Regions from separate parts of the Desulfonatronovibrio magnus genome, predicted to be linked through region 2. Evidence: predicted binding sites of a transcription regulator. Region 2 holds the regulator's gene; the other holds the start of a gene.
What was found. Region 2 encodes sigma-54, which starts transcription at its own class of promoters, with help from an activator protein. Its sites were predicted from a motif close to CTGGCACGGNNNNTGCTT; they were not measured.
Positions count from the first base shown of each region.

Region 1: a site for sigma-54 is predicted at 4,101-4,118, ahead of LZ23_RS03810 (DUF8043 domain-containing protein). Genes of this name have one in related genera too.

Region 1 is NZ_JYNP01000029.1:49,994-57,987, forward strand. Features, by position in the region: gene hypF (carbamoyltransferase HypF) at 1-2,251, shown strand, start outside; gene LZ23_RS03805 (glycosyltransferase family 9 protein) at 2,491-4,065, shown strand; gene LZ23_RS03810 (DUF8043 domain-containing protein) at 4,189-4,788, shown strand; gene LZ23_RS03815 (hypothetical protein) at 4,989-5,339, shown strand; gene LZ23_RS03820 (ABC transporter substrate-binding protein) at 5,609-6,763, shown strand; gene LZ23_RS03825 (branched-chain amino acid ABC transporter permease) at 7,072-7,959, shown strand; gene LZ23_RS03830 (branched-chain amino acid ABC transporter permease) at 7,931-7,994, shown strand, end outside.
Region 2 is NZ_JYNP01000005.1:159,980-167,973, forward strand. Features, by position in the region: gene LZ23_RS00785 (KdsC family phosphatase) at 1-259, shown strand, start outside; gene lptC (LPS export ABC transporter periplasmic protein LptC) at 252-803, shown strand; gene LZ23_RS00795 (LptA/OstA family protein) at 803-1,309, shown strand; gene lptB (LPS export ABC transporter ATP-binding protein) at 1,317-2,039, shown strand; gene rpoN (RNA polymerase factor sigma-54) at 2,654-4,090, shown strand; gene hpf (ribosome hibernation-promoting factor, HPF/YfiA family) at 4,791-5,336, shown strand; gene LZ23_RS00825 (PTS sugar transporter subunit IIA) at 5,340-5,789, shown strand; gene rapZ (RNase adapter RapZ) at 5,765-6,691, shown strand; gene LZ23_RS00835 (PTS sugar transporter subunit IIA) at 6,732-7,154, shown strand; gene LZ23_RS00840 (PTS sugar transporter subunit IIB) at 7,160-7,624, shown strand; gene LZ23_RS00845 (PTS sugar transporter subunit IIC) at 7,647-7,994, shown strand, end outside.

The DNA.
Region 1 (7,994 bases), on a different contig from region 2:
TTTCAGGCCTTTTGTTTACCGTCTGGCAAGCGAACATTCCCTGACCGGGTCTGTATCCAATAACGAGCAAGGCGTGATCATAGATGTCCAGGGCAGATCTCCGGATATTGATATGTTTGAATCAGCTCTCGCTACCAGGCACCCTCCCCTGGCTCAAATCACTGAACTGTCTTCTACTGACTTGGATAGGCTGAACCATCAGGAAGACTTTGTAATCACTCCCAGCACTTCAGGTCAGCAACACTCTGTTCTTATCAGCCCTGATGCATGCATTTGCTCTGATTGTGCCGGAGAAATAATTGATCCCCAAAACAGAAGATATCTCTACCCATTCACCAATTGCACCAATTGCGGACCACGCCTGACCATTACCCGCTCCATCCCGTACGATCGCCCCATGACTTCCATGGCCTGTTTTGAAATGTGCCCGGAATGCCTGAATGAATATAATGATCCCATGGATCGAAGATTCCATGCCCAGCCCAATGCCTGTCCGGTTTGTGGGCCGCAGGTCTGGCTTACCAGCAATACAGGCCAGAAACTGGCAGAAAACAATGAGGCCATGCTCCATGCTGCCAAGATGCTTGTACAGGGAAAAATCATTGCAGCCAAAGGCTTGGGTGGCTTTCACCTGGTATGTCACGCCCGGATCAACCGGGCAGTAGACAACTTACGCCGGCGAAAACACCGCCCTGGCAAGTCCCTGGCAGTCATGGTTCAAGACCTGCAAACAGCTGACAATATTGCATACCTGAATAATGTCCAGAAAAAGATCCTTTCAGGAATGGAACATCCCATCGTTATTCTGCCTGTCAAAAAACCTTTTCCCTTGAGCCCGCTGTTGTCTCCAGATACTGATAATATTGGGCTGATGCTTCCATATACTCCTTTCCACATGGTGCTCTTTCATCACCTAAGGACCATAAGCCCCCAAGACATGCTGCCGGCACTGGTAATGACCTCAGGCAATTTTAGTTCTGAACCCATCAGCCTGGGCAACCGGGAAGCTCTGAAGCGTTTAAGTTCCATTACAGACTTATTTCTCTTTCACAACAGAGACATATTGGTGCGCTGTGACGATTCTGTAGTCTTTGCTGAAGAACATTGCCCTGTGTTCCTGCGCCGGGCCAGGGGCTATACACCGACTCCGGTTTTTCTGGCCCGCAAAGGGCCTTGTGTGCTTGGAACAGGACCTGAACTTAAAAACACCATCTGTCTGACCAAAGATGATCAGGCTTATGTTTCCCAGCATATAGGTGACTTGAAAAACCTGGAAACTTATGAATTTTTCCAGGAAATTATTAATCATTTCTCTGACGTGCTCAGGGTCAGACCCAAGGCAGTTATCCGGGATTTTCATCCTGACTACATGAGTTCAGGATATGCAGAAAAAACAGGCCTGCCAGTATATCAATTACAGCATCATTTTGCCCATATCTTTTCTGTCATGGCTGAAAACAAGTTTCAGGGACCCTGTCTTGGCGTTGCCATTGACGGTACAGGCCTGGGCCTGGATAAAACTCTGTGGGGCGGTGAACTTCTCCTGGTAGATAATACTGATTTGAACATGAAGCGGCTGGGATCTTTCAGTCCCATTCCCTTGCCAGGAGGAGAAAAGGCCATTGAAGAACCCTGGAGAATTGCTGTTTCTTTTCTGCGAAAACTTGATGTCAACAGGGATAAATATCCTCAAGGCTTAAAGATGATGGGTCAGAAACTGGAAATTGTCCACCAGATGCTGGATAAAAACATTAATTCTCCTTTTTCCAGTGGATGCGGAAGGCTTTTTGATGCTGTATCTGCCTTGCTTGGTCTCACGCAAAAAATTGATTATGAAGGTCAGGCAGCCATTTTATTAGAAAAGATCCAGGATAGATCCATTACAGAATTCTATGATGTTCAGTCGCTTGAAAGTGACATTTTTTTGACTCTGGATACCATTTCCCTTTTTGAACAAATTAATACAGACTTAATGAGACAAATTCTTCCTGAAATCATCAGCAGAAAATTTCACCTGGGATTATCGCATGGGATTTGCAAATGGGTAATGCAGGCTTCAGAAAAAACAGGCATTAAAACAGTAGGCCTGAGCGGCGGGGTTATGCAGAACATGACCATTTTCCAAACGCTTGCTAAGCTCTTGGCTGATAATGGCTTAAATGTTCTGGTGCATAAACAGCTGCCTCCCAATGATGCCTGCGTATCCCTGGGGCAGGCCGTTTATGGACAAAGACTTCTGGAATCAGCTTAGCCCGCTTCAATGCTGACAACAATGTAGCTGTTCAGCAAGTTCGTATAAAAAGACATGGCCCCCGGATCAAAGCCTGTCCCGGACACTGATCCGGGATCCGGGGTGACGACTAAAGCAAGCGGTTGCCCTATTTTGTCATTCCGGCGAAAGCCGGAATCCAGGGTTTTTAATGGTCTTATTGCAAATGTGGTGAACAGTTACACAACAATTAACTGATAGCTTTTAACTCTCAATATCCAATGAATACAGCCCGAAATCAAAGACACGCCCTGCTAATTAACCTGACCAGATTTGGTGACCTGATTCAAAGCCAGCCGGTCCTGTCCAAACTGAAAGACCAGGGTTTAGTCACCCATCTGGTCTGCTTAGAAAATTTTGCCCGGGCAGCTGAACTTCTTCATGATGCTGACTTTATCCATGCCATGCCAGGTGCCAGATTTCTGGCTCTGTTAGACAGTACCTGGCCCATGGCCATTGTTGAACTGCAAAACTGGATCAATTCCACTGCCTCTGTTGAACATTTTGACCAGACAATAAACCTTACCCCATCCCTGAGCTCCAGACTGCTTACCAGTCAATTTCAATCAGAACATAAACTGGGCTTTTTTCTGGATGAACTGGGCTTTGGATGCTACTCTAACAATTGGGCGGCATTCCTGCAGGCCTCATCAGCGCACAGGGGAAGCAGTCCCTTTAATATTGTTGACATGTTTGTCAGGTCTGCCCACCTTCCAACCCAAAAAACAAAACTGAAAATCAAAGCCCCGGATAAAGAGCTCATCAGCCAGATGAGGAATGAACTTTCCACAAAAACCCAGAGAAATAACTTTGCCGGGTATGTGGCTTTCCAGCTTGGTGCCAGTGATGACAAAAGACGTTGGCCTGTTGAGTACTTTGCCCTGCTTGGAGAAATGCTTTGTAAAGAATTAAACCTTTGCCCAGTTCTTCTGGGAACGAAATCCGAGCAGCACCTTGCTCAAAAATATGAAAATCTTTCCCAGGCACCCCATATCAGTCTCACAGGACAGACCTCTTTGCAGGAATTGTCCGCCACTCTTTCCCTGTGCAAACTTTTAGTGACCAATGATACCGGCACAATGCACCTGGCCGCCGGCCTCGGAGTAAGAAGCGCAGCTTTTTTTCTGGCCACAGCCCAGCCCTGGGATACAGGCCCTTATCTTGACAACTGTCTTTGCCTTGAACCGGACATGAACTGTCATCCATGCTCATTTTCTCATACATGTGATACTGGGTTTTCATGTCGAAAGGCCATATCTCCTGAAACTGTTTTCAAAGCCATTACCCATTACATATCTACAGGCGAGTGGAGAAAAATGGAGGGTCAAGGAGCAAAAGTCAGGGCTACCTGCCTTGAAAATGATCTGTATACCTTACGCCCGTTAAACCCTGGGGCGCAGAACAACTATTCCCTGTGGATGTCCACCCAGAAACACTTTTACAACCTCTTTCTGAATGATGAAGCTCTGACGGTTCCCAAAGATACTACCCGACCGGAAAAAGATTACTGTCAGAATATTGTTGAGCATATCAATAGCATCCTGCCTCTGCTCAACCTGGCAGCCCAGCAGGCCAATGTTCTGAAAAAAGTTGCCGCACCTGCTGTCAAAAAAAAGTTTCTTTCCACCTGGCAGAGACTGAGCCATATCCTTTCCCAAAGCTCTTACTTTCCAGTATTGGGACTATTATGGACCCATCAGTCCCAGGCTGCCTCATCCAATCTTGAAGAGATCATTGCTCTTTGCCAGAGGTATGAAAAACTTTTGCAAAAGCTGAACAATTTTCTCAGAATGTAGTTATGCCTCTTGTTTTGCTCCCTCTGCCCGCTGACCTGGCACATTAATTGAATAGAGTATATCAAATCTTATTTTGCAGAAAAAAATTCCCATATTTAAGTTCAAAGATCACAGGAGGTCATAATGATCGTAATCGACGGAAAAACTACAGAGCTGAATGTTAAAAATTACAACAACCTTGAGGATCTTCTTGTAAACGTAATGGGAAACGACATGTTCAATCAGCGTGTTGTTACCGATGTTCTTGTTGACGAAGAAGCATTTTCAGAAATCTATCCCCACCAGGCAGAAGATATTGAGACAGATGAATTCAGCAAAGTGGAAATCAAGACCATGGATACTACAAACATGGCCATTAACATCACTCGTGAGCTTTACAAGGTTGTTACCTTGATGTCCAAGGGAGGCAGCCAGGTAGCTGAATATTTCCGTCAGGCTGATGATGCTGAAGCCCTTGATATGTATCAGGATCTGCTTGAAGTAACCAGAGACTTCATAGGCATGGTAGGCGCTTTGAAGGAAGGCTTTCAACTTAAAGACAGCTCCAGAATGGATAAAGCAGTAGAAAGGTTATCAGAACTTTTCAGCGAAATGATTGAGGTTCAGGAAAATGAAGACTGGGTTCTTTTGTCTGATCTTCTGGAGTATGAGTATCTGCCTCTTGTGGAAAGCTGGAAAAAAATAATTGCAGACTTTCGTGAAGAACTAAAAGAGTTATCCTGACAGATCTGAACCTTTTTCACAATCATTGGGGCTCCCTTTTGATTTTGCGGTTCTGAATGTGCCTGTCCCTATAACTGAGGCAATCGTAGCCATTAAGTTTAATTGTAGGGCTTACTCCAATGCGCTCTCAATTTTCAAATCAAGGCTGACAAGGCACGAAATAATTTTTTCGCTACTTCATAAATAAGGATGATGTAACCATGAACAACGCGTTTTCTCAATTAGATGAAGCTTATGACATCAGTCTCATGGAGCTGAACTCTCTTGAGGACCAGGATGTTGAAAAGGCTCAGGAACTTGCCAGACAAAGAGAACAAATATTTAATAATGTTTTTTCATCTAATCATAATCTGGATAAAGATATGTTTCTCGAAAAATTACTTAAATTGCAGAAAATGCAAGCCAGAATAACTGATTCGGCAAAAAAGCTGCACACAGTGCTGCGCGACGAATTGCAGAAAGTCAGATGCGAAAACAAGCGATTTAGCGGATATAAAAAAGCATCTACCGTGACACCCCTGTTCAATCCTTATCTCAATAAAAGAGGATAATAACTGCCTCCTCCTTGCTTGACCTCCGGACCGGAAGCGCCTGCAGGCTGACGCTTGCAGGCGCCGAGGTTTCTGTGCTTTTCTTGATCATAATCTGCCATATTAAATGCAAGCTATCCCTCCAGCATACTGAATAGTTCCACCTTTTTTTCAATTTCCCTATACACAAGTCTTGATTTTTATCCAGTTTTGTTTTATGCTCTAATCTTTATGATGAGTGGATTATTTTATTTTTGTTGCCAAAAAACAGTCTTTTCAGGAGGTCAAAAATGTTTGGTAAAACTTGGTTAAAGGTGGCTGTTATCAGTTGCCTGATGCTGCTTCTAAGTTCTCCAGCCCTTGCAGAAACTATTAGAATTGCTGTAGCTTCTCCTTTCACAGGAGCCCTAGCCGGCTATGGAGATAATGTTAAAGCAGGTGTTACTCTCAAGGTTGAAGAAATCAACGCCGCTGGGGGCATAAACGGCAAGCAGATTCGAGTGGACTGGATGGATGAACAGTGTGAACCACGTGAAGCAGCAACTGTTTCTTCACGCATTGCCCAGAACAGAAACATAGTGGGTGTTGTTGGACACCTCTGCTCTTCTGCTCACCTCGCAGCACTGCCAACATACCTCAGACACGGTGTACCGGTAATTTCACCTACAGCTACCAGTGTAGCCATATCTGATCAAAGCAAAGACCGCCAGGGCAATACCTGGGCTTTCAGAGTTGTTTATCGGGACGACTATCAGGGTGAGTTTCTTGCTCAATATGTTAATGAGGTTTTGGAGCTTGATAATGTAGCTGTTTTTTTTGAAAATAATGATTATGGCATTGGTTTGAAAAATGCTTTTGTTAACAAGGCCCAGTCAATCGGGCTCAACATTGTTGGAGAGGAAGCTTACGTATCAGGAGCTTCCGATTTCAACCCGCAGCTCACAAGGCTCAGAGGTAGAAATCCTGACGGACTTTTCATTTCCGGTTATTATCCTGAAGGAGCACTCATTGCAAATCAGGCAAGAGATTTGGGTATGAATGTTGCCAAGTTCGGCGCAGACGGTTTTGATAATGCCGATTACATCAGCCTTGCTGGTGCCGCTGCTGAGAATACTTATCTCACAGTTCCATTTTTGGCAGATGTCGCAGAAGGCGAGGCCAAAGAGTTTCTGGAAAACTTCAGGGAGCGTTTTGACCGTGAAGTAGACTGGATGAGCGCCAATTCATATGATGCAGCAGGCATTCTTTTGCAGGCCATTGCTGAAGTGGGTGCGGACAGAGCAAAGATCAGGGAATACCTCACTACCATCAATTCCCCTGAAAATGCCTACCATGGCATTGCAGGCATGACCTATTTCAACGAATATGGTGATACTCTGAAGCCTGCCTTTGTTAAGAAAGTTCAGGACGGGCAGTTTGTTGCTGCTCCAGTTCAGATGGATTAGTCCTTCATGCGTTGATTTATCTCATAACCTTACAATAAGGCAGACCGGGCATCAGTCCGGCCTGCCTTAATTTATTTTTTCCCTTTCAGTTCAAAGTTATCGGTTCAGCGATCTCGGATAAAATCATAACTTTTAAACTTTGCACGCCAAAACAGGCTCTGATCGCCGCTAACCTGAGATAATGGATTTTGCATCTATCTCTCGTACCTGATCAAGGCCGGAGCATAATTGCCTGTTGCCCTGCTTAGAAATCAAACAGTTATGACCAGCCAGGCACTGCTGTTCTGATATATCCAAAGGAAAAGACCTTGTTTGAACAACAGCTTATAAATGGACTCACCCTGGGTATGATATATGCCCTCATTGCTGTAGGTTATACTATGGTTTATGGTGTGATCCAGCTCATCAATTTCGCACACGGCGAAATATTCATGCTTTCAGCCTTCCTTGCTGTCACATTCATCACAGTATTCGGACTACCCTTATACGTTGTCATTCTCATGACCATGGGATGCTGCGCTCTTATTGGAGTGATGCTGGATATTTTTGCTTACCGCCCCTTAAGGCAGTCTCCAAGACTTGCAGCCTTGATAACAGCCATAGGCATGTCCATATTTCTTCAGAACCTGGCCATGATTATATGGGGCAGCAGGCCCAAACCATTTGTCCAGGAAGCTTTACCATCATTTTTGAGAACTACCGCCGTCACCATTGGGGAAGCCAATGTAAGCTGGCTTCAGATGTCAATATTTATTACAGCTTCCACCCTGATGATTATTTTGTTTCTTATCATCAATAAAACCAGGGTAGGCACTGCCATGCGTGCCCTGTCCCAGAACCGTACCAGCGCAGCCCTCATGGGCATAAATGTCAACAGAGTCATATCCTTCACCTTTGCTCTTGGTTCAAGCATGGGAGCAGTAGCTGGCATTATGGTGGCCATTTACTACAACACCTTGTATCCTACCATGGGTTATGTGGCAGGAGTAAAGGCCTTTGCCGCAGCGGTTCTCGGCGGAATAGGCTCAGTACCCGGAGCAATGATCGGGGGTATTGTTCTTGGCATTGCTGAAGCCCTGGGCGCAGGTTATATATCATCACTATACCGTGATGGGATTGCCTACGGGGTTATGATAGCAGTAATTATTTTCCGCCCTTCTGGAATTCTTGGAAAATCTACCGTGGAAAAAGTTTGATCCCATGAATATCAGCCTTAAAGATGCCATTAAGT
Region 2 (7,994 bases):
AAAGAGGCTTGCCGAAGATTCCGGGTATGGTCTTGATGAAATGGCCTATCTCGGGGATGACTGGGTGGACGCCGGACCCATGCTCAAGGTAGGCGTGCCCATGGCAGTGGCCAATGCGCAACCGGAGATCAAGAATATTGCCCGCATGGTAACTGAAAAGTCTGGCGGATATGGTGCTGTGCGTGAGGCAATTATGCTGATTCTGGAGGCTCGTGGACTGAGAGAGGAGCAATGGCAGAAGTGGCAGTTTGATGATTAAAAAATTTGCTCCATTATTTTTCAGTGCGGCTGTTTTATCTTTTCTGTTCATTACCTTCTGGCATACAAGCCCTGGACCGGGTTTAACCGACCTGAATGTTGAAATGGAAGTAGATATGAATATCCGTGATTTTACTATGACCAAGGGCAGGGATGGCCGCCAGACATGGAAAGTGATTTCTGACAATGCAGGCTTTGTGCGTGAGGATGATCTTTTTGTCCTTTATAATCCAGTCATTACCTATTACACTGAAGAAGACTCTGCTCCTGTAGTGATCACAGCTTCCCATGGCCAGGCTTTGCAAACAGAAAATATGGTGCATTTATGGCCTGATGTCAGAGCGGATTATGGTGGTTTGATAATTGAGTCCGGCAGAGCGTCATACATGGGAGAGGAGGATTTTATTCTTCTCCGTGAAGGCGTGACTTTTGTGGGCAATGGAATGGCCCTCAACAGCCCGGAAGCCAGATTTTATTTAAATGAGGACAGATTAGAGGCCCTTGGGGGTGTAAAAACCCTGCTTCAAAACAGGACAGTGAATTGATGAAAATCCTGACAATTATTTTTTGTTCGTTATTGTGGGCGTTTGCTCCTGCTCTTGCTGAAAACAGGCTTCAGGATCAGATTACAGATATTACGTCTGACAAGATGACTTATACCGGACACGATAATATTGTAATCTTTTCCGGCAATGTTCATGTTATCAGGGCAGAGCTTGAGCTTTGGTCTGATCAGCTGCATGTACATATAAAGCCGCAGAATGCAGAGCAGGATGAGGCTGATCAGCAGGATAAAATTGAAAAAATAATTGCCAGGGGCAATGTGCGCATCAAGAGCATGAACAGAGAGGGTAAAGGTGAGTTGCTCACATATAATCCTGACACTGGCCAGGCAACCTTAGAAGGAAACCCAGTCCTTATGGAGGACAAGAATCGGGTTGAGGGTGAGATTGTTCTTATCAACATGCTGGAAAATACTTCCGAGGTCCTGGGCGGACCCGATAGAAGAGTCAGAGTAATTTTTTATTCAGAAAGCGAGCAGCAGGAATAAACCAGGGGTGAACAGCTTTAAAGCCATTGACGTTTATAAGCGATACGGTAAAAAGCTTGTGGTCAAGGGTATATCCTTAGATATCAGGCAGGGAGAGGTGGCTGGGCTGCTTGGGCCCAACGGTGCCGGCAAGACCACGACCTTTTACATGCTGGTGGGCATTATAACGCCAACCAAAGGTGGCGTATCTCTCGACAAGCAGGATATTACCGGGTTGTCGCTGCCCAGTAGAGCTGGTCTGGGCATCAGTTATCTGCCCCAGGAAAGTTCAATTTTCAAAAATCTGACAGTTTTTGAAAATCTGATGCTTATCCTGGAATATACACATAAAAGCAAAAAGCACAGACTGCAAAAAGCTGATCAGCTTATGGATGAGCTTGGCATATCCAAGCTGGCTCACCAGAAAGCATCCTTTCTGTCCGGGGGGGAGCGCAGACGTCTGGAGATTGCCAGAGCCCTGATCAAGGATCCGAGATTTATACTGCTTGACGAGCCTTTTGCCGGTATTGATCCTATTGCTGTGGATGATATTCAGAAAATCATTCTCAAGCTCAGGGAAAAAGAAATAGGAGTGCTGATATCAGATCATAACGTGCGGGAAACCCTGCGGATCTGTGATAGAGCCTCCATTGTATATGACGGACAAGTTATACTCGATGGGACGCCTCAGGAGATTATCAATGACACCAGGGCAAGGGCAGTCTACCTTGGTGAATCTTTTTGCTTGTAAGTTTGTCATGTTTTCCCGTATGGTAAGCTGATTCGCTGCTTTCAGGCATTTTTCAAATCCTTTGAAAATGTAACAGTTTAGGATTTTTTTTTTTTGTATCTGTTTAGCGCTTTGGATGTGGCAAGGCTTCCTGCCCGGAGGCATACAGCCCGGTGGGGGGCTGGCTCTTCCAGGACCCACTTGTCCCAAAAATGAGTCATTTTGAGCACAAATTGATGCTCAAGTGGGTCCTGGAGTGCCTGTCCCCTGCTTTCCTTAAAAGCGCTAAACAGATACCCTTTTTATAAGAAAGCAGTGGGCAGGCACCCAGTCCCTGTTTTTTGTTGATATATAAAATCAGACTGTAACTATTCACCATGCTGAGAGGTGAGCCTGCATCCTGATTTGTTTTCTTTTGCTGCAAACTCCCAGCATTAGCCCGTAAGTCAAAACCATTAATTGTTTCAAACAATCCAGAGGTTTTCCCTGTTCATGGTTTTGACTAACGGGCTCAGGGCTGGTCAAACAAACTGCAATGGCCAAAACAAATCAGGATGCAGGCTTTATCTGAAAGTAGAGTAATGTGGTGTGAACAGATACCTAATTATGGATAACAGACTTAACGGAATAATACTATGTCCCTGGAACTGAGACAGAATCTTAAACTGACCCAGCAGCTGGTGATGACTCCCCAACTGCAGCAGGCCATTAAATTGTTGCAGATGTCCAGGCTGGAGCTTCTTGAGGTGGTCCAGCAGGAACTTCTTGAAAATCCGCTTCTTGAAGAGCTGCAGCCTGCCGCTGATGAGGATCGCGAAAGAGAGGCCCGTGACAGAAAAGAAGTAAAAGAAAAGTTGACAGCCGAAGAAAAGGAAATGATCAACAATGCTGACTGGGAAGATTATCTCGGACATTTTTCAAGCACATCAAAACAGGCTGGTTCCAGGGAGTGGGAAGTTCCCGAGGAGATGCAGAGTTTTGAAGCCAGGTATTCTTCCAAGCCATCCTTGGAAGGTCATCTTACCTGGCAGCTTTATCTGCAGAATTTGACTGCAGAAGAAATCAGGATAGGCGAAGAGATTATTGGAAACATCGATTCAAAGGGTTACCTGAAGACCGATACAGCTGAACTGGCCCAGTCGCTGAATCTGACAGAAGACAAGGTTGAATCAGTTTTGAGCAAGGTTCAGAATTTTGACCCTGTGGGCATTGCCTCCAGAACGTTGCGCGAGTGCCTGTTGACTCAACTCAGGGCCCTTAATGAAACAGGACCAATTATAACTGAGCTGGTCACGGAACACCTTGAAGATATTGAAAAAAATCGTTTTGTTCCTCTTCTAAAGAAGTTTAAGATAAGCAAGGACTACCTCAAGGAATGTATAGAAATTTTGCAAAGCCTTGATCCTTACCCGGGGGCAAGCTACGGAAGTGAGGACATTGTCTATGTTAGCCCGGATATCTATGTTTACAAGTATGAAGAGGATTTTGCCATCGTGCTCAATGAAGATGGAATTCCCCCCATTCAACTGAGCACACTTTATCAGGATTCGCTGGAAAAAACCGATAAGAATAAAAAGGATAACGAGTACATTCAGGAAAAAACCCGTTCTGCCATATGGCTGATGAAAAGCCTGCATCAGAGACAACGAACATTGTACAAGGTAATGGAGAGCATCCTCAAGTTTCAAAGAGAGTTTTTTGAACTTGGCGTTGCCAGGCTCAAGCCGCTTATTTTGCGTGAAGTGGCAGAAGATATTAATATGCACGAGTCAACAGTCAGTCGGATTACCACCAATAAATTTGTCTCAACGCCCTTTGGTGTTTTTGAGCTCAAGTTTTTTTTCAACAGCTCTTTAAGCATGGACAGTGGTGGTGTGGTAGGGTCTGAAAGTGTCAAAGCGGCCATAAAAAAGATGGTCGCCGAAGAAGACCCCAAAAAACCTTTAAGTGACGACGTGATTGCCAATGCGTTAAAAGAACAGCTTGAGGTCAATATTGCCAGGAGAACTGTGGCCAAGTACAGGGCTGCATTGAAGATACCTTCGTCCTCCAAAAGAAAAAAATTTTTCTGATCATTTACTGATATATGTGAATTGAGACGGAGTTCACCTTTTTCTAATGCGGGCTTTGCCCGCAACACAAAAAAAGATTTTTGTAACAGTTTAGCCATTTGCATGTGGCACGTGGACTGGCTCTCCCAGCCCTTGTTTTATTAAGTCTGTGTTTTACATCAACAAAAAACAAGGGTTGGGGTGCCTGTCCCCTGCTTTCCTTAGAAAAGGGCTAAACTATTACAGATTTTTTAACCGCCCGTTCGCCCCTGTTGAATGGCTGAGCCTACACTTTGTGTATTCAACTGGGTAAAAAGACTCACTCAAGACGCCCAGTTAAACCCTGCTGCGCAGGAACGCTTTCAGCGATGTTTAACCGGGCAGGCAAAGGGCGCAAAGGAAAAAAAGATGTTTTTTCATTTGCCGGGGAACCCAGTTAAACCCGTCTGCGACGGAGACTACGTCTGCTTAACAAGGCAGGCGGCAAATTAATAGGCAGCCTTTTTGAGAACCGATGCCTGGTTTTTAAAAAAATGTCTTCTTTATTGTCTTTAACTGGACTTTTCAGGCTGAAGGCGGAATATTCAGGAATCTGGACATTCCTGCTCAAGTGGGGCCCGGAGTGCCTGCCCCCTGCCTCCATACAAAAGGCTGAACGATTACCAAATCATAATAACTGATACAACCAATACACAACTTGATATCTCAAAGGAGGATCAGCATGCAGATCAAATTCAACTTCAAAAACTTTGAGCCTTCTGAACATCTCAAAAAGTATGCTCAGGAGAGATATGAAAAGCTTTCAAAATATCTTAATGAAAACGATGCTGCAGAACTTCAGGTTAATCTGGAGGTGGAAAAATTTCGTCACATAGCTGAGGTCATTCTAACTGGCAAGGACATGCATATATCAGCTACAGAAGAAACTGAGGACATGTATTCAACGGTGGATTTAAGTCTGGACAAGGTGGAAGCCCAGCTTAGAAAACAGCGGGAAAAAGTAAAGGACAAAAAGAAAAAAGCCAGGGAAAAACAGGTCAGGATGGACATCATCAATTTCGGGCCTGTTGACAGTGGTAAACGCGAGCCAAGAATTGTGGCCACTGACCATTATGAACCCAAGCCTATGGATCTCGAAGAGGCTGCCATGCAGTTGGAAAGCTTAAATTATGATTTTCTTGTATTTCTCAATGCTGAAACTGAACGTATCAATGTCGTCTATAGAAGAAAGAATGGAGACTTCGGGTTTATTGATCCGGGCATGTAACTTATGAACCTTACTGAGTATTTAGATAAAGACCAGATTATTGCCGACCTGGCTTCAGCAACCAAAACCGAAGTTCTGGCTGAGCTTATCAGCCCCTTAACGGCAGCTTACCCCTTTCTGGATAAGCAGAAGATTTTTGAGGTTTTGCTGTTTCGAGAAAATCTTGGTACCACCGGTATTGGAGATGCAGTAGCCATACCCCATGGAAAGCTTGACAACCTGGACAAAGTGCTTCTTGTGGTGGGCAGAAGTTTGCAAGGGGTTGATTTTGCTTCCCTTGATCACAAGCTGGTCAATATTTTTTTTCTGGTACTTGCTCCGGAGAAAAGTGCAGGCAAGCACCTGAAGATACTTGCCTATATTTCCAGGCTTCTTCAGGATCAGTCTTTTAAGGAGTCATTTATGAGTGCCTCAGACAGGGATGATTTATGGAATCTGATAACCAGACGTTGAGATCTCAGACAGCAGAATCAGCGGGTAGTGGTTGCTACCCGCTGATTATTGTCACAGGGCTTTCCGGTGCAGGCAAAAGTACAGCTCTTAATGTGTTTGAGGATCTGGGTTTTTTTACTGTTGACGGCTTGCCCGTCAGTCTTGTGCCTTCTGTTCTGAACCTTTTTGCCGGTGAGAACCCTAAAAACTATCGTGGTCTGGCCCTGGGCATGGATTTGCGGCAGCCTGATTTTGCTGAGGAATGGATAAAGGTCAGGGAGCGGCTTTCAGGTGTAAATTTATGTACGCAGATAATTTTCCTTGAAGCCTCGGAGGATATTCTGGTGCGCAGATATGCCACCACGAGGCGCCCCCATCCCTTAGAATCAGGCAGTTACGGCCTTGATCAGGCTTTGGAGATGGAAAAGGCAATTCTAAATGCCATTCGCGGTGATGCCCATCTTGTGGTGGATACTTCCGGATTTTCAATTCATGATCTCAGAAGAACTATTCAGGAAAAATGGGAGTACTTTGATCAATCCTTTGCAGGTATGCGCATTCACTTGATTTCTTTTGGATTCAAATACGGGGTACCTTCTGAAGCAGACATGGTCTTTGACCTCAGGTTTTTACCCAATCCCTATTTTGATACTGACCTCCGGCCCTTGTCCGGAAAGGACAAGGTCATAGCCGATTATGTTCTAAGTCAAGGTGCTGGTGCACGATTTATATTGAGAACTACAGACTACCTGTCCTTTCTCGTACCCATGTTTGTGGATGAAGGCCGCTATCGTCTGACCATGGCCTTCGGATGCACCGGAGGACGTCACAGGTCGGTTGCAGTAGTCGAACGGATAGCAGCTTTTTTAAAAGATCAGGGGTACCTGATTTCAACAGAACATCGACACTTTAATCTGGGATGAACGCGACAGTTCAGATAATGGTCTGAACGCAGGGTTATATATGATTGGAATTATTGTTGTTACTCATGGGGATTTCGGCCAGAGTCTCTTGAACGCGGCTTCCATGATCATGGGAGATGATGACAATTGTCATTTTCTGGGAGTGGATGTCACCCGTCCAATGAATGAAATCATTGAAGAGCTCAAGTCCAGGGTGGCTGAGATGGATCAGGGGCAAGGCGTTTTGATTCTGACAGATATGTTTGGTGGGACTCCCACTAACATAAGTCTTTCCCTTTTAAATCCCGGCAGTATTGAAGTCATAACCGGGGTCAACCTGCCAATGCTTTTAAAGGCTCTCGGCGGCAGGACAAAGAAAATTGAAGATCTGGCTCAGGAAATAAAAGGTGCAGGCAAGCAGGGCATTCTCGTTGCAGGAGAAGTGCTGAAACGAAAAATTCCTGACACGCAGAAAAAGGCATAAAATTTATGTTCTGGGTAAGAGTTGATAATCGCCTGATTCATGGTCAGGTTATTGAAACCTGGCTTCCTTTTGCAGGCAGCAAGAACCTGCTGGTTGTCAACGATGAACTGGCCTCGGATGTTATCAGACAGGAAATCATGGGACTGGCTGTGCCAAGTGGCATTGAAATTTTTTTCAGTCCTGTTAATGAGTGTGTAGAGGTGGTGCGTAAAAAGTTTAAAAACAGGCTTTCATCTGTTTTTGTGCTTTTTGCCAGATGTTCCGATGCCAGGCAGGCCTTTGAAAAGGGTCTTGTGTTTGATTCTTTGAATATTGGAAATATCCACTATGGTCCAGGCAAAAAACAGGTGTGTGCACACATTGCTCTCAGTAAGGATGATTGTTCCTGTTTGAATTTTTTTTCCAGAAAAGGCGTGGGCTTAGATTTTCGTTGTGTGCCACATAAGCATATTCAGGTAGATCAATGGTAGATGTTCAGGCAGTCAGCATTCATTGGGTCATCATGGCTGGCAGTTTTTTTTTGCCCTGCTTTCCCTGACCAGGCTCAGTCTGTATCTTGGTTTGCTGGACAGGCCGCTGGTGGCTGGTTTCCTGATTTCCATCCTTACTGGTGATATCTTTCCGGCCATGTACATCGCTGTTTTTTTCGAGCTCCTCTGGCTGGACAGAATTCCAACCGGCACTTTTATCCCTCCCAACTCCCTGTTTTGTACTGTCTCAACTATCCTCATGGTTCAAACCTTTGGTCTTAGCCACACTTCACAGATTTTTCCCATCATGGTCATTACTATTCCTGTAGCATATTTTTGTTCATGGTTGGAAAGCGCGCATAGAATAACC